One region of the Paenibacillus sp. 2KB_22 genome, then DNA from elsewhere that is predicted to be linked to it. Evidence: riboswitches for the same ligand, from Rfam matches in the RefSeq annotation. Region 1 holds a riboswitch; the other holds the start of a gene.
The links. Region 1 has a riboswitch for thiamine pyrophosphate ahead of AB4111_RS26445 (ABC transporter ATP-binding protein). Riboswitches for the same ligand answer to the same signal wherever they lie in the genome.
Positions count from the first base shown of each region.

Region 2: another riboswitch for thiamine pyrophosphate. It lies ahead of thiC (phosphomethylpyrimidine synthase ThiC); the one in region 1 lies ahead of AB4111_RS26445 (ABC transporter ATP-binding protein).

Region 1 covers NZ_JBFRHG010000006.1:237,417-245,732, reverse strand. Annotated here, with positions in the region: gene AB4111_RS26455 (ABC transporter substrate-binding protein) at 1-170, opposite strand, end outside; gene AB4111_RS26450 (ABC transporter permease) at 325-1,137, opposite strand; gene AB4111_RS26445 (ABC transporter ATP-binding protein) at 1,124-1,891, opposite strand; TPP riboswitch at 2,069-2,171, opposite strand; gene hisC (histidinol-phosphate transaminase) at 2,279-3,400, opposite strand; gene AB4111_RS26435 (ATP-binding cassette domain-containing protein) at 3,425-4,201, opposite strand; gene AB4111_RS26430 (ABC transporter permease subunit) at 4,226-5,011, opposite strand; gene AB4111_RS26425 (ABC transporter substrate-binding protein) at 5,039-6,094, opposite strand; gene AB4111_RS26420 (iron-containing alcohol dehydrogenase family protein) at 6,091-7,233, opposite strand; gene AB4111_RS26415 (aspartate/glutamate racemase family protein) at 7,520-8,218, shown strand.
Region 2 covers NZ_JBFRHG010000010.1:46,960-55,275, reverse strand. Annotated here, with positions in the region: gene thiC (phosphomethylpyrimidine synthase ThiC) at 127-1,911, opposite strand; TPP riboswitch at 2,332-2,445, opposite strand; gene AB4111_RS29325 (IclR family transcriptional regulator) at 2,593-3,336, opposite strand; gene AB4111_RS29320 (alpha/beta hydrolase) at 3,696-4,721, shown strand; gene AB4111_RS29315 (Fe-Mn family superoxide dismutase) at 4,881-6,161, shown strand; gene AB4111_RS29310 (hypothetical protein) at 6,315-6,539, opposite strand; gene AB4111_RS29305 (lipoate--protein ligase family protein) at 6,611-7,465, opposite strand; gene folE (GTP cyclohydrolase I FolE) at 7,656-8,249, opposite strand.

The DNA.
Region 1 (8,316 bases):
TTGGTGTCTGATGCTGGTTCTGTTGTAGACGGATCTGTTTGCTGTGCGTTGGTTGCGGAATCTGTTGTTGGCGTATTTTGGCTGGTGCCCGCGGGGCTGCATCCGCTAACAATCAGCAACAGGATTATGAGCATCATAGGGAGCAGGGAGTATATGCGTTTGTTATTCATAATGGAAGTTCCTCATTTCATTGGTTAAGGTTTGTAGGAAATGAACAGCAGGATGTTAACGGACAACGTGATGACTGAAACATAACTGCTGATATGTGAAAAAAGTGTTTGGAAATCATACTTCCTATCATTAAATCGGGTTCACTCTCGAAGATTATCCGGTCTTTCTTTTGCCTCCATGACGGCGTGTGCCAAACCGTTTCTCCAGCCAGGCAATTAATACAAACAAAACGATCCCGAGCAGGGATAACAGCACAATAGCGGCGAACATCGCGTCCGTGTTCATGTTGCTGGACATGCGGCGGCTGAAGTATCCGAGACCTTTGCTGCCACCGAGCCATTCGCCAATCGTTGCACCAACCACGCAGTACACCACAGACAACTTTAGCCCCGAGAAAAAAGAGGGAAGTGCAAGTGGAACCTGGAGTTTGCAAAAAATATCCCACTTGCTGGCACCCATGGTGAGCAGCAGTTCACGCTGCTCTGGATCGCCTTGGCGAAGGCCATCGTAGGTACTCACCACAATGGGGAAGAATGCGATTAGGAATACCACCGCGACTTTGCTCCACAGCGTGTAGCCAAACCATAGGATGAAGACGGGGGACAGGGCAATCAGCGGGATCGTCTGACTGATTACGATGAAGGGATATAACGCTTTTTCAGTCGACCGATTCATATGCATACCAGTTGCAAGTGCAATTCCGGCACCAATGGACAAGCCAAAACCAACGACAACCTCCATCAAGGTAGCAGGCAGATGTGTAGCCAGCAGGAGGTAGCGATGCTCATACAGGGAGCTGGCAATCGCCGTTGGGGCTGGAATGATGAAGGAGGGCACCCATCCCATACGCACAATCCACTCCCAGAAGACAAGCAGCAAGAGCATGAGCCAAAGAAACAGACCATAACGGGCAAGCCAACGCCTTACGTTATCCTTCATGCAGTCTCCCAAGTTACCTTCTCGCATGCAATTGTTCCTCCAGTCGTCGTCTCATCTGAACGAGCGCCGGTTCGTAGATCATGTCCGAATGTCTTGGACGTGGCAAAGGTACCATCAAATCCTGTAGCTGTTGGCCTTGGCGCCCCGGAGTTAACAGGATAATCCGATCACTGAGCAGCAGGGCCTCTTCAATGTCATGCGTAATAAACAACACGGTTTTGCCCAGGCCTTCCCAGAGCTCCAGCAGCCAGCGATGCATCTCCCGCTTGGTTAAGGCATCGAGTGCGCCGAATGGTTCATCCAGCAGCATGAGTTGGCCACCTGTCAGCAAAGTACGAAGCAGCGCGACACGCTGGCGCATGCCACCCGACAGCTCGTCCGGGTAAGCATGCGCGTAGCCGGATAAGCCAAATCTGTCGAGCCCTGCCAGAATATCCGCTCGAATTCTTCCCTTATCCTGCCGCTCTGGAGCAAGTTCAGCAGGGAGCATGCAATTCTCCATGACGGTTCGCCAGGATAACAGGAGGTCCTTTTGTGGCATGTAGGCCACCTGCCCCAGTCGCTTTCCTTCAGAGACCCAAGGAATTTCTATGGTTCCATGGGTTGGCTCAAGCAGGCCTGCCAGCAGCTTGAAAAGGGTGCTTTTACCGGAGCCGCTAGAGCCGATGAGCGAGACGAATTCGCCGTTGGCTACACGCATCGACACATTGGAGAGCACGGGGGAATCCCTTTTTCCCGGGAAAGCGTAGCTCATGTTGTGAATGGTTATGTTATTATCCATCTCGTTCTGTTCCCCCTTGTTATTCCAAATTCAACTTCAAACTGCGGGATCTTTAATTACACTCTTCTGATCTGCCCGCAGAACGCGAAAAAGACCCACCCATTTCCGGAGAAATGAGTGGGTCTGTAAGTTCAATTCACATTAAATTTCATCATCAACATGAAAAAATCCGCTTACTGAAAGGCCGCTCCACTTCCCTCCGCTGGTATGATCCAGATCAGGTTCAAAGGGTCCGAATCATTCGATTCGTCTCAGCCGTAAGGCTCCCCTAGTGCAATGTTCAAGATATGCAGTTGTGTGTTCAGCATATATCACATGCAAGTGGAATGTAAAGGGGGCGCTCGGAAAGAATGTGAGTACTGTAAGTTAGAAAAGTAACCCAGGATTCTAACCGCTTGAATGTAACAGCGAATCAAGCTGACCGATCAGACGGACAATCTGCTCAGGCGTGCCAATCGTAATCCGAAGCCAGGTAGGCATACCGAATTCGGTACCGCCGCGGACAGAGATGCCTCTGTTCAACAATTCTTGGGTAATCGGGCCACTATCCTGCAACAGATCAACCATGATGAAATTCGTTTCGGAAGGGATATAGGGTAATTTCCACTGATCAAAGGTTTGCATTAACGTTTCCCGTCCCTGACGATTGTAATCCAGGCAATGAGAGACAAATTCATGATCGTCCAGACTGGCCGAAGCAGCGGCTTGGGATGTGGCTGTCAGACTTATGGGCAGCTTGACCCGGTTAATGCCTTCAATGATGCTTTCATTCCCGATGCCATATCCGATTCGTAGGCCGGCAAGTCCATATATTTTGGAGAAGGTCCGTAAAATAATCAGATTATTGTACTGCTCCAGCAGCTTAACCGTATCCGGATAATCTTCACTTTCCGCGAATTCATAATACGCTTCGTCCAGGACAACCACGACATGGGAAGGAACGTGTTCGAGTAAACCCAGCAGGGCATCTGCCGTGAAAATGGTTCCGGTCGGATTATTCGGATTGCACAGCCAAATAATTCGGGTAGAAGCATTAATCCGTTGCCGGAATTCCTCCAGGTCCAGCGAATGGTTGACCAAAGGTACTTCATGTATGACCCCGCCTGCCAGTAGCGTAGCACCCTTATACCAATTAAAGGAGGGGACCGGAATGAGTGATTCCTCGCCGGGATTAAGATATGCTTGGGCGGTCAGGGTCAGGAGCTCGAATGATCCACTGCCAAATACCAGTTGGGAGGTACGCACACCCAGCCGCTCCGCAAGCTTATCACGCAGCAGTTGGCTGGAACCGTCGGGGTATTGTGCCAAAAGATCGGAGCCGAGCGATCTGACCGCTTCCGCTGCCAGGGGAGAAGATCCAAACGGATTCTCGTTCGCTGCGAGTCGATCTACACTTTCCAGTCCCAGCTCCCGCCGAATCTGTTCCATGGATTTGGCAGGTGTATAGGCTGGAATTTGATTTAACAGGTCTTTGACAGGAGGAGAGGGAACAGGTGAAAGGGATTGCATGATCATACCTTCTTTCCAATAGAATTAGATCGAGAATGATATCTGTTTCTGGGCAATCTGCTGTGCTGTTTCTTGTGGAGGAGTCAACAACCGATTCAGAATCAGATTTTCAAAATGAGCAAACCCGCTGTCCCGAACGCGTGGCCGCTCCAGCGTAATTCGGGTATCCATCGTTATATGACCGTCCTCAATTAACAGCACCCTGTCAGCCAGCGCCACCGCCTCACTGACATCATGCGTGACCAGAATGACAGTCAGACCTTCTTCTACCCACAAGCGTTCGATTAAACGCTGCATCTCAATACGGGTCAATGCATCCAATGCACCGAGCGGTTCATCCAGCAGCAATAATCGCGGATGACTCGCGAGTGCCCGTGCCAAGGCGACACGTTGTTTTTGCCCGCCTGATAATACTCCTGGCCAGTCACCTTCACGCTCTTCAAGTCCTACATTGCGAAGCGACTGGCGTGCATCCTCCTTGTTCTTGTCGGGGATGCCCAGCCGTACATTGTCGAGCACGGATTTCCAAGGCAGCAGCCGGGCTTCCTGAAACAGAAATCGTGTCTCAGGTGCTGTAGTGCCAAGCTTTCTGTTACCCAGCATAATGCTTCCGGAAGAGGGGGGTTCCAGCCCGGCGATCAGACGTAACAGCGTACTTTTGCCACAGCCGCTTCGTCCAACGATAGCTACAAACTCCCCTTTTCTTACACTGACGTTGATGTCGGATAGAATCGTGCGCTGATCATATGATTTCTGTACCCCATCCACTTGAAGAAAGGGGCTGATCTGACTTGTGCTCATGGATTCATTCACGCTCCTTTGGCTTTACTTGCGGGATATAGCTGGGTTCCAGCGCAGCCAGCGCCGTTCCAGCCATTTGGCGATGGTATCGGACAGCTTGCCCAGCAGGGCATATAGCAGAATGCTTAAGACAATTACGTCCATTTGCATGAATTCCCGCGCGTTCATCGCCATGTATCCAATCCCGGCATCCGCCGCAACCGTCTCGGCTACGATGAGTGTCAGCCACATGATGCCAAGTGCATAGCGAATGCCCACCAGAATGGAAGGCAATGCACCAGGCAGGATAATGTCCTTATAAAGGGACCAACGGCTGAGGCCATATACTTTGCCCATTTCAATCAGACCGGGATCGACCGAACGTATGCCGTGGAACGTATTCAGATATACCGGAAAGAACACCCCCAGGGAAACGAGAAATAATTTGGCTTCTTCTCCGATTCCGAACCACACAATAACGAGGGGGATCAAGGACAGATGTGGAATATTGCGGATCATCTGCACCGAGGAATCGGCGATCTTTTCCGCAAGGGAGGAGATGCCGTTCAGTACCCCCAGCAGGAAACCCAGCCCCCCACCAATGAGGAATCCTCCCAAAGCCCGCTTGGCGCTAATACTGATATTGTTCAATAACTCACCGTTTCGAAGCAAACGAATGAAGGCCTCCAGTACCTGAGCGGGACGGGGCAAAATATTGGCTGCAACAACTCCGGATGCAGTAAGCCATTGCCATAGAGCCAGAATGAGTAGTGGTACAACAAAAGGAATGAATTGGTTAAACCATGCCCGGTTAAAGGTGTTGGACCGCACGTTATGCCTACCTCCTTGCTTCTTTCGTTATTGGCTAGCTGGAGCTGGAAGCTGATCTTGAAGTACATCACTCCAGAATGTGCTCACATCGACTGCCTGGTCAAAAATCCCCGCTTGCTGAAACGTATCCGCTACGTCCTGTTCGGACTTGATGGCTTCGTCAGAAATGGCAACAATACGTGTTGTGCGTTGTGCTTCTCCATCCGTGTAGGTTTTAAGGGCTTGCTCCAACGGTTGGTGAGTATTGTCTGCTGTAATTTGAGCCCATGCGTCCTTATTGGCACGAGCCCAATCATTGAATTTGTTGATTCGCTCCAGATAATCGGCAAGGGCCTTTTTCTGTTCCTCATTCGCAATGGCCTGATCGGAAGCGGCAACAAGGAAGCTGCCTGACAAGATATCTCTGGCGCTAGCGAGCGTTGTTGCTTCATTCTGATGTGCAGAGATGATGGCATTGCCGTAACTGGCAAGGGCGTCCACTTTCCCGCTAATTAGGGCGCTGAGTCCATCTGCTGTTGTAAGTTCGACCGGACTGATGTCACTCCAGGTTAATCCGGCTTCCTCAAGCATTTTGAGCAGGAAATAGTGGGCCGTTGTATTTTTGACGAAAGCCACTTTCTTGCCTTTCAGATCGGCAACCGATTTGATAGATGAACCTTTGGGAACAACGACCTCCTGATTTAAGGTGCTGCCTTGTTGCACTGCAATAATTTTGAAGCTTCCACCATTGGCAGCCTGAGATGCAAAAATGGGCGGGATTTCACTGGTTACACCAAAGTCCAGTTGATTGGCAGCCATCGCTTCAAGGATCAGGTTACCTCCCTGAAAAACGTTATAAGTGACTTTATAGGGGGTGTCATTGAGTCCGGCTGCTTTCAGCCCCAGTTCGAGATTGCCCCATCCGGTCTGACCAACCCGAATGGTGACGTCATTATTGGAAGCGGCTGATGCCGCTGTCGGTGTTGTGCCTGTACCGGCGGCCTGATTGTCAGTTCCGGTAGAGCAGCCGGAAATCACCAACAACAGAAGCGCGCTCAGAAAGGCAGTTAAGGGGAGAGTGTAATGGCGGTTTGGACGAATCATAGGGAGGAAACCTCCTTGGTGTATGTACTGTTTTCACTGGACTGACTGGATTTTATGAATGTTTGGCCGATACGGTCTGCCTGAAGAATGGCTTCGGTTACCTGCGCTGTGCTAACTCCGAAGGAGAGATGTGCCGTACTGCCTTCCCGCAGCTGTAGTCCTGCTGCAATGCGCGCAGCAGCTTCCCGAGGCTGTTGTTGTATGCCGAGCTGGGCAAGAGTGATTGGCAGATTCAGCTTATGTAACAGAGTGAGCAGCTCATGAAGCTCATCCCCTGCTTTGCCTTCAAGAATCCACTGGGTGAACAGTCCAAAGGCTACCTTTTCTCCATGTAGCGAAGCATGTGTCTCAGGTAATTTGGTGAGGCTATCATGCAGCCCATGAGCAATCGCGGCATGAAGTGAACCATCGCTAATGCTGCCCACAAGGCCTGCGAGCACAATAATGGCATCGGCAACATCATGGAACTGAGGCGTACTACCGGTTGTATCGGTGGATTCATAGACATCGATGGCGTGCGCTTCAAGAATATCGAGCGCAAGCTTGGCAGTGCTGACGCTGTTTCGGAGAGTGAGGCTGGTGGCGTTGCCACTTAGATTAACGACGAACTCATGCCATTTTACGAGCGTGTCACCGATTCCAGCGGCCAAATATCGTCTTGGTGCACTCGCCAGAATATGAGGATCAGCCAGAACGAGATCAGGCGAACGGCGTAGGGGACGATAGCCTGCTGATTGGCCCTGTTCATCATAGAGCACGGTTAAGGCGGACCAGGCAGCGCAGGTTGCGGCAATCGTTGGTACCGTTACAATGGGCAATTGGGCTTGCTCAGCAACTGCTTTGGACAGATCGAGCACTTTACCGCCACCGACACCAATAATCAGATCAACATCCAGATCGAAAGCTTGCTGCGTAAAAGCATCAATCTGACCTGTTGTAACCTCGCCATGATACAATTGCACATGGAACTTGATCTGATGCTCCTCCAGTGAAGGCAGAAGGTTGGGCTGTACAGCTTTCAACGCAGACTCACCGGCGATGATGAGAACATGCTGCCCAAGCCGTGCAATCCGCGATCCGCTTTGCTCAAGTATGTTAGCCTCGTGTACATATACTGCGGGTGCTTTAACCGTAATCATCGATACACTCCCTTTATAGCTTATTATTCTTACGTTTTAACTTGGTTTTTAATTTGTTTTGATTCTAGCATTGCGATCCTGCAACCACAATAACCTGAACAATCAATACATCCTATACTTCGATTGAAAGAATCTATAGGTAAAAATAGAACTGGGAAGTGAGAAATATTCGACTCGCTACTCCTCTTACTGGGGTGGGTTTATTTAATGAAATAGATACGATACAATATCTACTGAATTTCTATATACTGCTTTCGGGATGTATTAAATGGAAGGGGGAGTGTATATGAAAACGATTGGCCTTATTGGTGGAATGAGCTGGGAGTCATCGTTAGAATATTATCGAATTATTAATGAAGAAGTGAAAAATAAATTGGGAGGATTGCATTCAGCCAAATGCATTTTATATAGCGTGGATTTTGAAGAAATCGAGCGTTATCAAGCTGAAGGTGATTGGGAAAGTGCTGGTGAATTATTAGGGAATGCTGCTCAGTCTTTGGAAAAGGCAGGAGCAGAAATGATTGTAATATGTACTAATACGATGCATAAAGTGATTAAACATATTGAAGAAAAAGTGACATTACCCATCGTACATATTGCGGATTCAACAGCAAACCAAATTCATAAGTCCCAAATAAGTACGGTTGGTTTACTCGGCACAAAATATACGATGGAACAAGACTTTTATAAAAAACGAATTGAATTTAATGGTATTAAGGTTTTGATACCGAATGAAGAGGATAGAAAAGTTATCAATAAAATAATATATGAGGAATTATGTTTAGGGAAAATTGAGCCCTTATCAAGGGATTATTATAAAAAGGTGATCCAACGGCTAGTTGATGATGGAGCTGAGGGAATCATATTAGGTTGCACCGAAATTGGATTATTAGTAAAAGCAGAGGATTCTGAAGTTCCATTATTTGATACAACACGTATTCATGCGATTGAATCTGTTCATTTGGCACTAGCCAAATCATTTTGACACAACCAGATAAACCCGTTCTCTGATTTACCTCGGCTCACGAACCCGATATAATAGGGATGGCGCATATTGGCCGGATCACAAATGCAGGTGGGAAT
Region 2 (8,316 bases), on a different contig from region 1:
AGACAATCAACCATAATACTGATAAAAAGTATTATGAAGCTGATCAATAAGAGAAAAATACGACATGATAGCAGTATTCTCCCCTTCAAACGATGTCAGACTGCCAAGGTTAAGCTGAACCAGCGCCTAGGACCGTGTCCGATATTCCTCAGCCTTTTCCTGCATGCCCGCTGCTACAGCCTCATTCTCGGACAATCCTTTATCTGCCGCAAAGGCACGAATGTCCTGCGTAATGCGCATGCTGCAGAACTTTGGTCCGCACATCGAGCAGAAATGAGCTTCTTTGGCTCCTTCTGCCGGCAGCGTCTCATCATGGTAGGATAAAGCCCGTTCCGGGTCCAGTGACAGGTTGAACTGGTCTCTCCAGCGGAACTCGAAGCGCGCCTTGGACAATGCATCATCCCGGCGCTGAGCACGCGGATGACCTTTCGCCAGATCGGCAGCATGAGCTGCAATCTTGTAGGCAATAACCCCTTCCCGTACATCATCCTTGTTGGGCAGGCCCAGATGTTCTTTTGGCGTGACGTAACAGAGCATGGACGTGCCAAACCAGCCAATCATAGCCGCACCAATGGCGGACGTAATATGATCGTATCCCGGGGCAATATCGGTCGTTAGCGGCCCAAGTGTGTAGAACGGTGCCTCTTGGCATATCTCCATCTGTAGGTCCACATTCTCTTTGATCTTGTGCATCGGTACATGACCCGGGCCTTCGATCATTACCTGCACATCATGCTTCCACGCGATCTGCGTCAGTTCCCCGAGCGTAGCCAGTTCCGCCATCTGTGCTTCGTCATTGGCATCGTAGATACTGCCTGGACGTAGTCCATCTCCCAGCGAGAACGCCACATCATACCTTTTCATAATCTCGCAGATTTCTTCAAAATGAGTGTACAAAAAATTCTCCTGATGATGTGCCAGGCACCATGCTGCCATAATGGAACCGCCCCGGGACACAATGCCTGTCATGCGCTTGGCGGTCATTGGGATATAACGCAGCAGCACGCCTGCATGAATCGTAAAGTAGTCCACGCCCTGCTCTGCCTGCTCAATGAGCGTGTCACGGTATAATTCCCAGGTCAGCGCTTCAGCCTCGCCATTCACCTTCTCCAGCGCCTGATACAGCGGCACCGTGCCAATCGGCACAGGTGAATTGCGGATGATCCATTCCCGGGTAGTATGAATGTTTTTACCTGTGGACAGATCCATCACGGTATCCGATCCCCAGCGTACCGCCCAAGTCATCTTCTCGACCTCTTCCTCGATGGAAGAGGATACGGCAGAATTACCAATGTTGGCATTGATCTTCACGTGAAAATGACGACCGATCAACATTGGCTCACTCTCTGGATGATTGATGTTGGATGGCAGAATCGCCCGTCCACTCGCCAGCTCCTGCCGTACAAATTCCGGTTCCACGCCCTCACGAATGGCGGCGAACTCCATCTCTGATGTAATGACTCCCTGCCTCGCGTAATGCATCTGGGTCACACAGCGTCCTGGCTGTGCCCGCAGTGGTTTGCCACGTAATCCAGGGTACTCTTCGGTGCTGGCTCTCTTTCCGTCGGGTTTTAGTCCGTTATCCTCCGGTTTAACCGTACGGCCCTGATAAGCTTCAACATCGCCGCGCTCTGTGATCCAACGGGTGCGCAGGGCTGGCAGACCTGCACGGATATCCGCATGAAATGCGGGATCGGTCATGGGGCCGCTCGTATCGTAGACACGCAGCGGTTCGTTATGCTCCACCCCTTGGGGAGTATTCGTGTCATGAAGGGCTATCTCACGTTCCGGTACAGCAATGTCCGACCGTGAGCCCTGAATGTAGACTTTGCGGCTGCCCGGAAAGGGCTGAACCCGTCCGGCCGCTCCTGTTTCTTTTTCCACCTGCTGACCGTTATGTTCCTGTTCCATCGCTTGTTGTCCCGTTTGATTTCCAATACTCATGTTTACTCGTCTCCTCCTCCGTGTTCGTTCGCTTGGTTTGGTTGGTAGCATCATTGCTCGCTTACACACCTATCCCAAATCATGCAGAGCGCAGAGAAGAAAGAGCGATCCTTTACCAGACCAGCGGAGACATTATTCATGTACAGTTAACGACAGAACGGAGGGTACCACAGATCATGAACCTGTGATAGCATCTCTCTTCATCCAAGCCCACTTTCGCAGGTTATTGAAAAAGCAGTCCATGGAATGTGTATTATCTCGCCCGTTCACTGTATATAAAAAAAGCCAGTCCCCTAAGGAACCGACTTTAATGTCCATCACCAATAATGCTCCTGGTTGCAGCTCCATAACGGAGTTCTGCAAGAGTCACACATGTGGTGGTTGTGGTCATATCGCCGATTACTTCCCTACGCTGGTATGATCCAGATCAGGTGCTAAGGGTCCGGAATCTCATGCGATTCCGTCTCAGTCCGGACAATTCGGACTCCCCCAGTAACGTTAAAAGTTGCGGCATACATAAGCCGCCGTTCATATTCAATAAAGCTGGCCCCGCTGGGCCGTCCATTACAGAGTAGCGCAACCGGAACATAAAAACAACCTTTATATTCCAGAACACCAACTCAATTGGAGAAAAACCTTACATCAACATCAGGATAGCATGAGCCCCATCTGCGTAGCAGCTTCCTTTAGCACCGGTGCGTATTCATGCAATGTCTCCTGCGAGAGTCGACTAACAGGCCCTGAGACCGAGAGGGCAGCCGCAATATTGCCTCTACGATCCATAATAGGTACAGATACCGCGGCAGCTCCCGGCTCACGCTCCTCATAACTCGTCGCATATCCGTTATCCCGGATATCTCCCATTTGCGCCAAATACACCGCCGGATCAATAAACACCGGCCATTCCGGCCCGTTCATCAGTTCCTCACGATCCTCATCCGTGGCAAACGCCATCAAGACTTTGCTGGAAGCGCCCACAGACAGCGGAAGTCTAACACCAACGGGAGCGACTCGGCGAATCGCCTGATCACTTTGCACAGCTTGAATCCGTATCCTTTCACTCCCATCACGCAAGTACAGACTTACCGTCTCCCCCAATCGATCTCTCAGTCGCTCCATCGCAGGCAGCAGCAGAATAGCGGGATCATCACTGCGAGACATATGAGCCGACAGCTCCCAGATTCGGATGCCAAGTCGATACTTCTCTGTTGCTGCATCGCGGATTACGAACCCTCGATCCTCCAGTGTAGCCATCAAACGGTGCACTGTACTTTTGTGCAGGCCGATCTGGCTGGCAATCTCGGTGAGCCCCAGATCACTGCGTGTGGTAAAACATAATAATATATCCAGCGCCCGTTCCACAGCCCGGACGGTTAACTTACGATCTTCCATGGCATAATGCCCTCCTCATGTTTCATCACATGAAACTTGGTTACATAAATTATATGAGAAACGGTCTCATCTGTAAACCAAAAAGAGCCAAAATTGAAATAGGCCAACGTGTAAATTTTTCCTTTTTATAAGACTTAATCCCCTGTAATTTACACACTAAGGTAATGTTACCCATATATCTTAAGAACTATATAACAATTGCGTAACAAATGCCCTCAATCAATTGACTTTGACTATATTGGAACATACGATAAAGATATATTACATTAAGATATCGCTCTGAAGCAGGCTCTGAAATAGACGCAATTCTCTTTTCATGTCGTTGTTATCTTCAACCGAACTTCAAAGGAGGGGCATTCATGTATCCAACATCCCAGAGCGAAGCCCCGCTGCAAACAAAAGTGTCCGATATGCCCTCTTCCCTATCACCGAGGCTGATTCGGTTCAAACATATTATCGTAGCGTTGCTGCTCTCCGTTGTATTTTTTCTACTGTTTTGTTTTATTGCACTGCACGGTTACATCGCATGGGTATTATCCAACCCGACTGTAGCGCCTGTCTTCTCCAATCCGATGCAGGCCAAGAACATGAAGTACGAAGACATCACGTTCCCGGCAGCAGACGGTAGCCGGACGATGCAAGGATGGTATATACCTGCTGACAATGCCGCAAGCAAAACGATTATTTTCAGTCACGGCTATGGTGCCAATCGTGAAGAAACATGGGTACCCATGTATGACCTGGCACACTATGCCCATCAACTTGGGTTCAACGTCGTCATGTTCGATTATGGCTTCGCCTCCCAGGTGAACAAAGCTGTAGCCACAGGTGGCAAGGCTGAGTCACAGCAATTGCTGGGTGCCATCCAGTTCGCCAAGCAGCGCGGTGCGCAGGAACTGGTAGTCTGGGGTTTCTCCATGGGTGCCGGTACGGCGCTTCAAACCGGACTGATTACACAAGAAGTGGATGCGATGATTCTGGACAGTACGTTCCTGCTTGAGCCGGATACGCTGTACCACAACATTCATAACCAGATCGATCTCCCGCGTCAGCCTACACTGGAGATCATGAAGCTGTTGTTCCCTGTTCTGAATGGTACCGGATTGCAACAGATTCCATACCAGGAAGTGAAAAAGGAAGATTATCCGTTCCCGATTTTCTTCATACATGGTACGGAAGATGAGAAAGCGCCTTACCCTATTGCAGAACAGCTCGCCGCCAACCAGACCAATCCGTACTCGGATGTATGGATTGTCCAGGATGCGCACCATGAGTTGATCTTCCGGGAGCATCCAAAGGAATATCTGCGCCGTGTCTCGACTTTCCTGAGTCATGTAACGAAAACAAGCAGTGACGATGTTCAAAACACCAATAGTGGAGAATAATCAAATCCTAATCATTCGGATTTTCCGTTGATTTTTGAACCCCTCAGGGGCTCTTTTTTTGCACTCATAGGACAACAGCCCGGCTGAATATACTCTTGGGACGCATGAAGCAACGGTCTACATATGCGATGAAATTCAACTGAAGGAGGTCCATCATATATGAACTGGGATGGATATGGTCACTTGCTGCCTCTGCGGACCTTGGAAGAAATCCGTTTCTGGAAAGAGCAGGAGAAAGAACATACACTCGTCATTCGTGCACTGGTGCCCGATCTGGAGCCCCCATACGTCAAGCTGCTGGAGGAATGGGAGGCTACCTTTGCGAACAGTGAGCGAGTAGCGAATCAGCTGTTAAAACAACTATTACCCGCAACCCATCCACCTGCTCCCTACATGGTTCGTTGTATTGATCAACTTGTGTCGGCTGCTCGGCAGCAATCGAGAGAGTTCATCAAACAGCTGTATGTTCTTCTGGAACAAAGTGCTGCGGTGCAAGCTGTTCCGCTTGCCAAAGTACTTATTCTGCATTTTATCCGCGAATCAGAGTATTTTCTGGGCGTATTGGATACGCTTGGCCAACCTAGCATCATGCGAGAAACAAATTTGGAGCCGTCACTTTTTCTGGAGAATGCACTGCATACGTCAGGGTCAAATAGCATCCATCGCCAAGCTTCAGAAGCTCCAACTTCTCCAGAGGGGAATGTAAACGCACCTGCTGCTTCAGCGCAGATCCAATCCGCAACCGTTCAATCACCTTCTACCGAAACAACACAAGCCATGCCCAGCTCTACAGCAACTCCCGTAAAAGAAAAGCCGGTACCTATTGGAGGACACACACTGCCACCCCTTCCCTATGCGTACAATGCGCTGGAGCCACATATTGATGAACTGACGATGCGTATCCATCATGACAAACACCATCAATCTTATGTGGACGGACTAAATGTAGCAGAGAAGAAACTGGCAGAATCGCGAAAAAAGAATAATTTTGAACTCATCAAGCACTGGGAACGTGAACTCGCCTTTAACGGAGCAGGCCACTACCTGCATACGATCTTCTGGACAATTATGAACCCTGCTGGCGGCGGTAAACCTTCCGGTATGCTCGCAGAGCAGATCAAGCGGGATTTCGGAAGTTATGAAGCGTTCAAGAATCAATTCACGGAAGCTGCGAACAAAGTGGAAGGCAGTGGCTGGGCGATGCTTGTCTGGAGCCCGAGAGCACATCGTTTGGAGATTTTGCAGGCGGAAAAACACCAGAACCTGTCCCAGTCGGATATCGTACCGCTCCTGCCACTGGATGTGTGGGAACATGCCTACTATCTGAAACACCAGAATGAACGCAAAAAGTATATTGAAGACTGGTGGAATGTCGTCTACTGGCCGGCTGTTGCTGAGCGTTACGAAACGGCACGCAAGTTGTTGTGGCCACCTTATTAAGCTTGGGGTTAGATGGATTAGAGGAAAAAGAGATATCTCCAGCCGAGTGACTGAAAGATATCTCTTTTTGGTGTATACAAAAAAGCAAGCCTCTTATAATAGAGACTTGCTTATATTTTGAGAGACTTGCTATTTCAAAATGCTCAAGCTCACTTAAGAAGCACAGCCCTCGCACGCCACATAGTTGTCGCCAACCTGTTTGCTAATAGCGATCAGATCGCCCAGCTTGATATCTGCCTCATCTGTAAACTCCAGATCAGCGATACGAGCAACGATCAGTGCAGCAGCCTCTTCCTTACTTGTTGCCATTTGGCTGAACTCAGACTTTTCGCCTGTAGATACAACCTCATATAAGTACGTATATCTCAACGTCTCCATCCTAACACTCTCCTTCCGAAATCACATCATATCATCTCTATTACCCAATTCCAAGTCCGATTATCAAGAACTCAATCATAGCGCAGCTTCATCTGCTCAGCCGTCAGACGTACTTCTTCAGCGCCAACGCTAAGCACCTTGCTGGCTTCCGCCTGCGGATAGCGATTACGTAGAGTTCGAACCAGAGAGGCGGTATATGCTGCCGCAGAAGGAACACCTGCCAACTCCTTCAGACTCGCCATCGTGCCAGGCTGAACATCAGGATATCCTTCACTCGCCCCACCTGATGCATGTTGATAAAATTGACGCACGTCTGCTGCCAGTTGATCTCCCTGACCTTCCACGATGATAAAAGCAGTTATTATGTACGCCTTTGCCTGCCTGCGCTGGGCAATACCACAGAATTTGAGCCCACCTACACTGACATCATAATCCCCCGGGCAAAAAGCACCCTGGACCTCACCCGTTTGCGCCTGATTCGACCATGGCGTTAGCGACTCGGCAATAATCGAAGCCATCTCCCGGAAATCATCATGGATATTGATGGCATGTCTGGGATTAGGCAGAATCAGTGACACATTAACTACCCCTGGATTCAGGGGTACGGCCGCTCCACCGGAAGGTCGAACACAGACTGCTGTCCCTTCGCTTCTTATCCGTTCCATCGCTTCTACAGCCTGTGGCAACCTGCGGTCACGCAGACCGGCTACAAAGGCATCTGGATGCCGCCATATATGTGCAACAGGCAGATGCCCTGCCCCAACCCGCCTGCACATGACTTCTTCCCATGCAAAAGCTTCGAGTACACTACTGCCTTGTCGCTTGAGTGGTGTCTCCCAGATTTGCAGACGCAATGTAGCATGTTTATCCGCTTGTAGTCCCTGTTCCGGCTGAACCGGGTGTTCTGAATGGGAAGGTGCACTCATCGTTTCATTACCTCCGGCTTAACGAATTCGTATGTATTCAGTATATATAGGAATGACAACGCCATATATAAATAAGCCGGTTCCCCTGGGAACACGGCTTATTTATATCACATCCTGCGGCTCAGAAGCTCCTGCTTCCAATGCTACAAGGAGCTAATCTGGCTTGTCCATGAATTGGACATACCCGATCTTAATCTTTCACCAAAGACAAGAACTCTGCACGTTGTGCCGGATTCTCACGGAAAGAACCACGTACAGCAGACGTTACCGTCTTGCTTCCCGGTTTCTTCACGCCGCGGGAACACATGCACAAGTGCTCGCCTTCCACCACGACCATCACGCCATGAGGCTCGACAGCTTCTGTCAGAATGTCAGCGATCTGTGAAGTAATACGTTCCTGAACTTGCAGGCGACGTGTTACCGCTTCGACCAGACGAGCCATTTTGCTCAAACCAACGATCTTGCCGCTTGGTACATACCCAATGTGCACTTTGCCGAAAAACGGCGCCATATGGTGCTCACACTGGCTGTAGTAGACGATATCCTTGACGATAACCAGTTCTTCATGATTCTCGTCAAACGTGACACCGAGCACATCGCGCGGATCTACTTCATATCCACCAAAAATTTCTTCATACATTCGGGTCACACGTGCAGGCGTTTCAAGCAGCCCTTCACGTGTACTATCTTCTCCGATCAATTTCAGGATCTGCTCTACATGATACTCGATCTTTTCCCGATTGTCGGATACTTTTGAATTCATATAATCTTTAACGCCAGCCACTGCCGAACGCCTCCTTTCGAACCACTACTGTAAGAGGTTGTTCAAAAAGTCCGCTTCAGGTACTGAA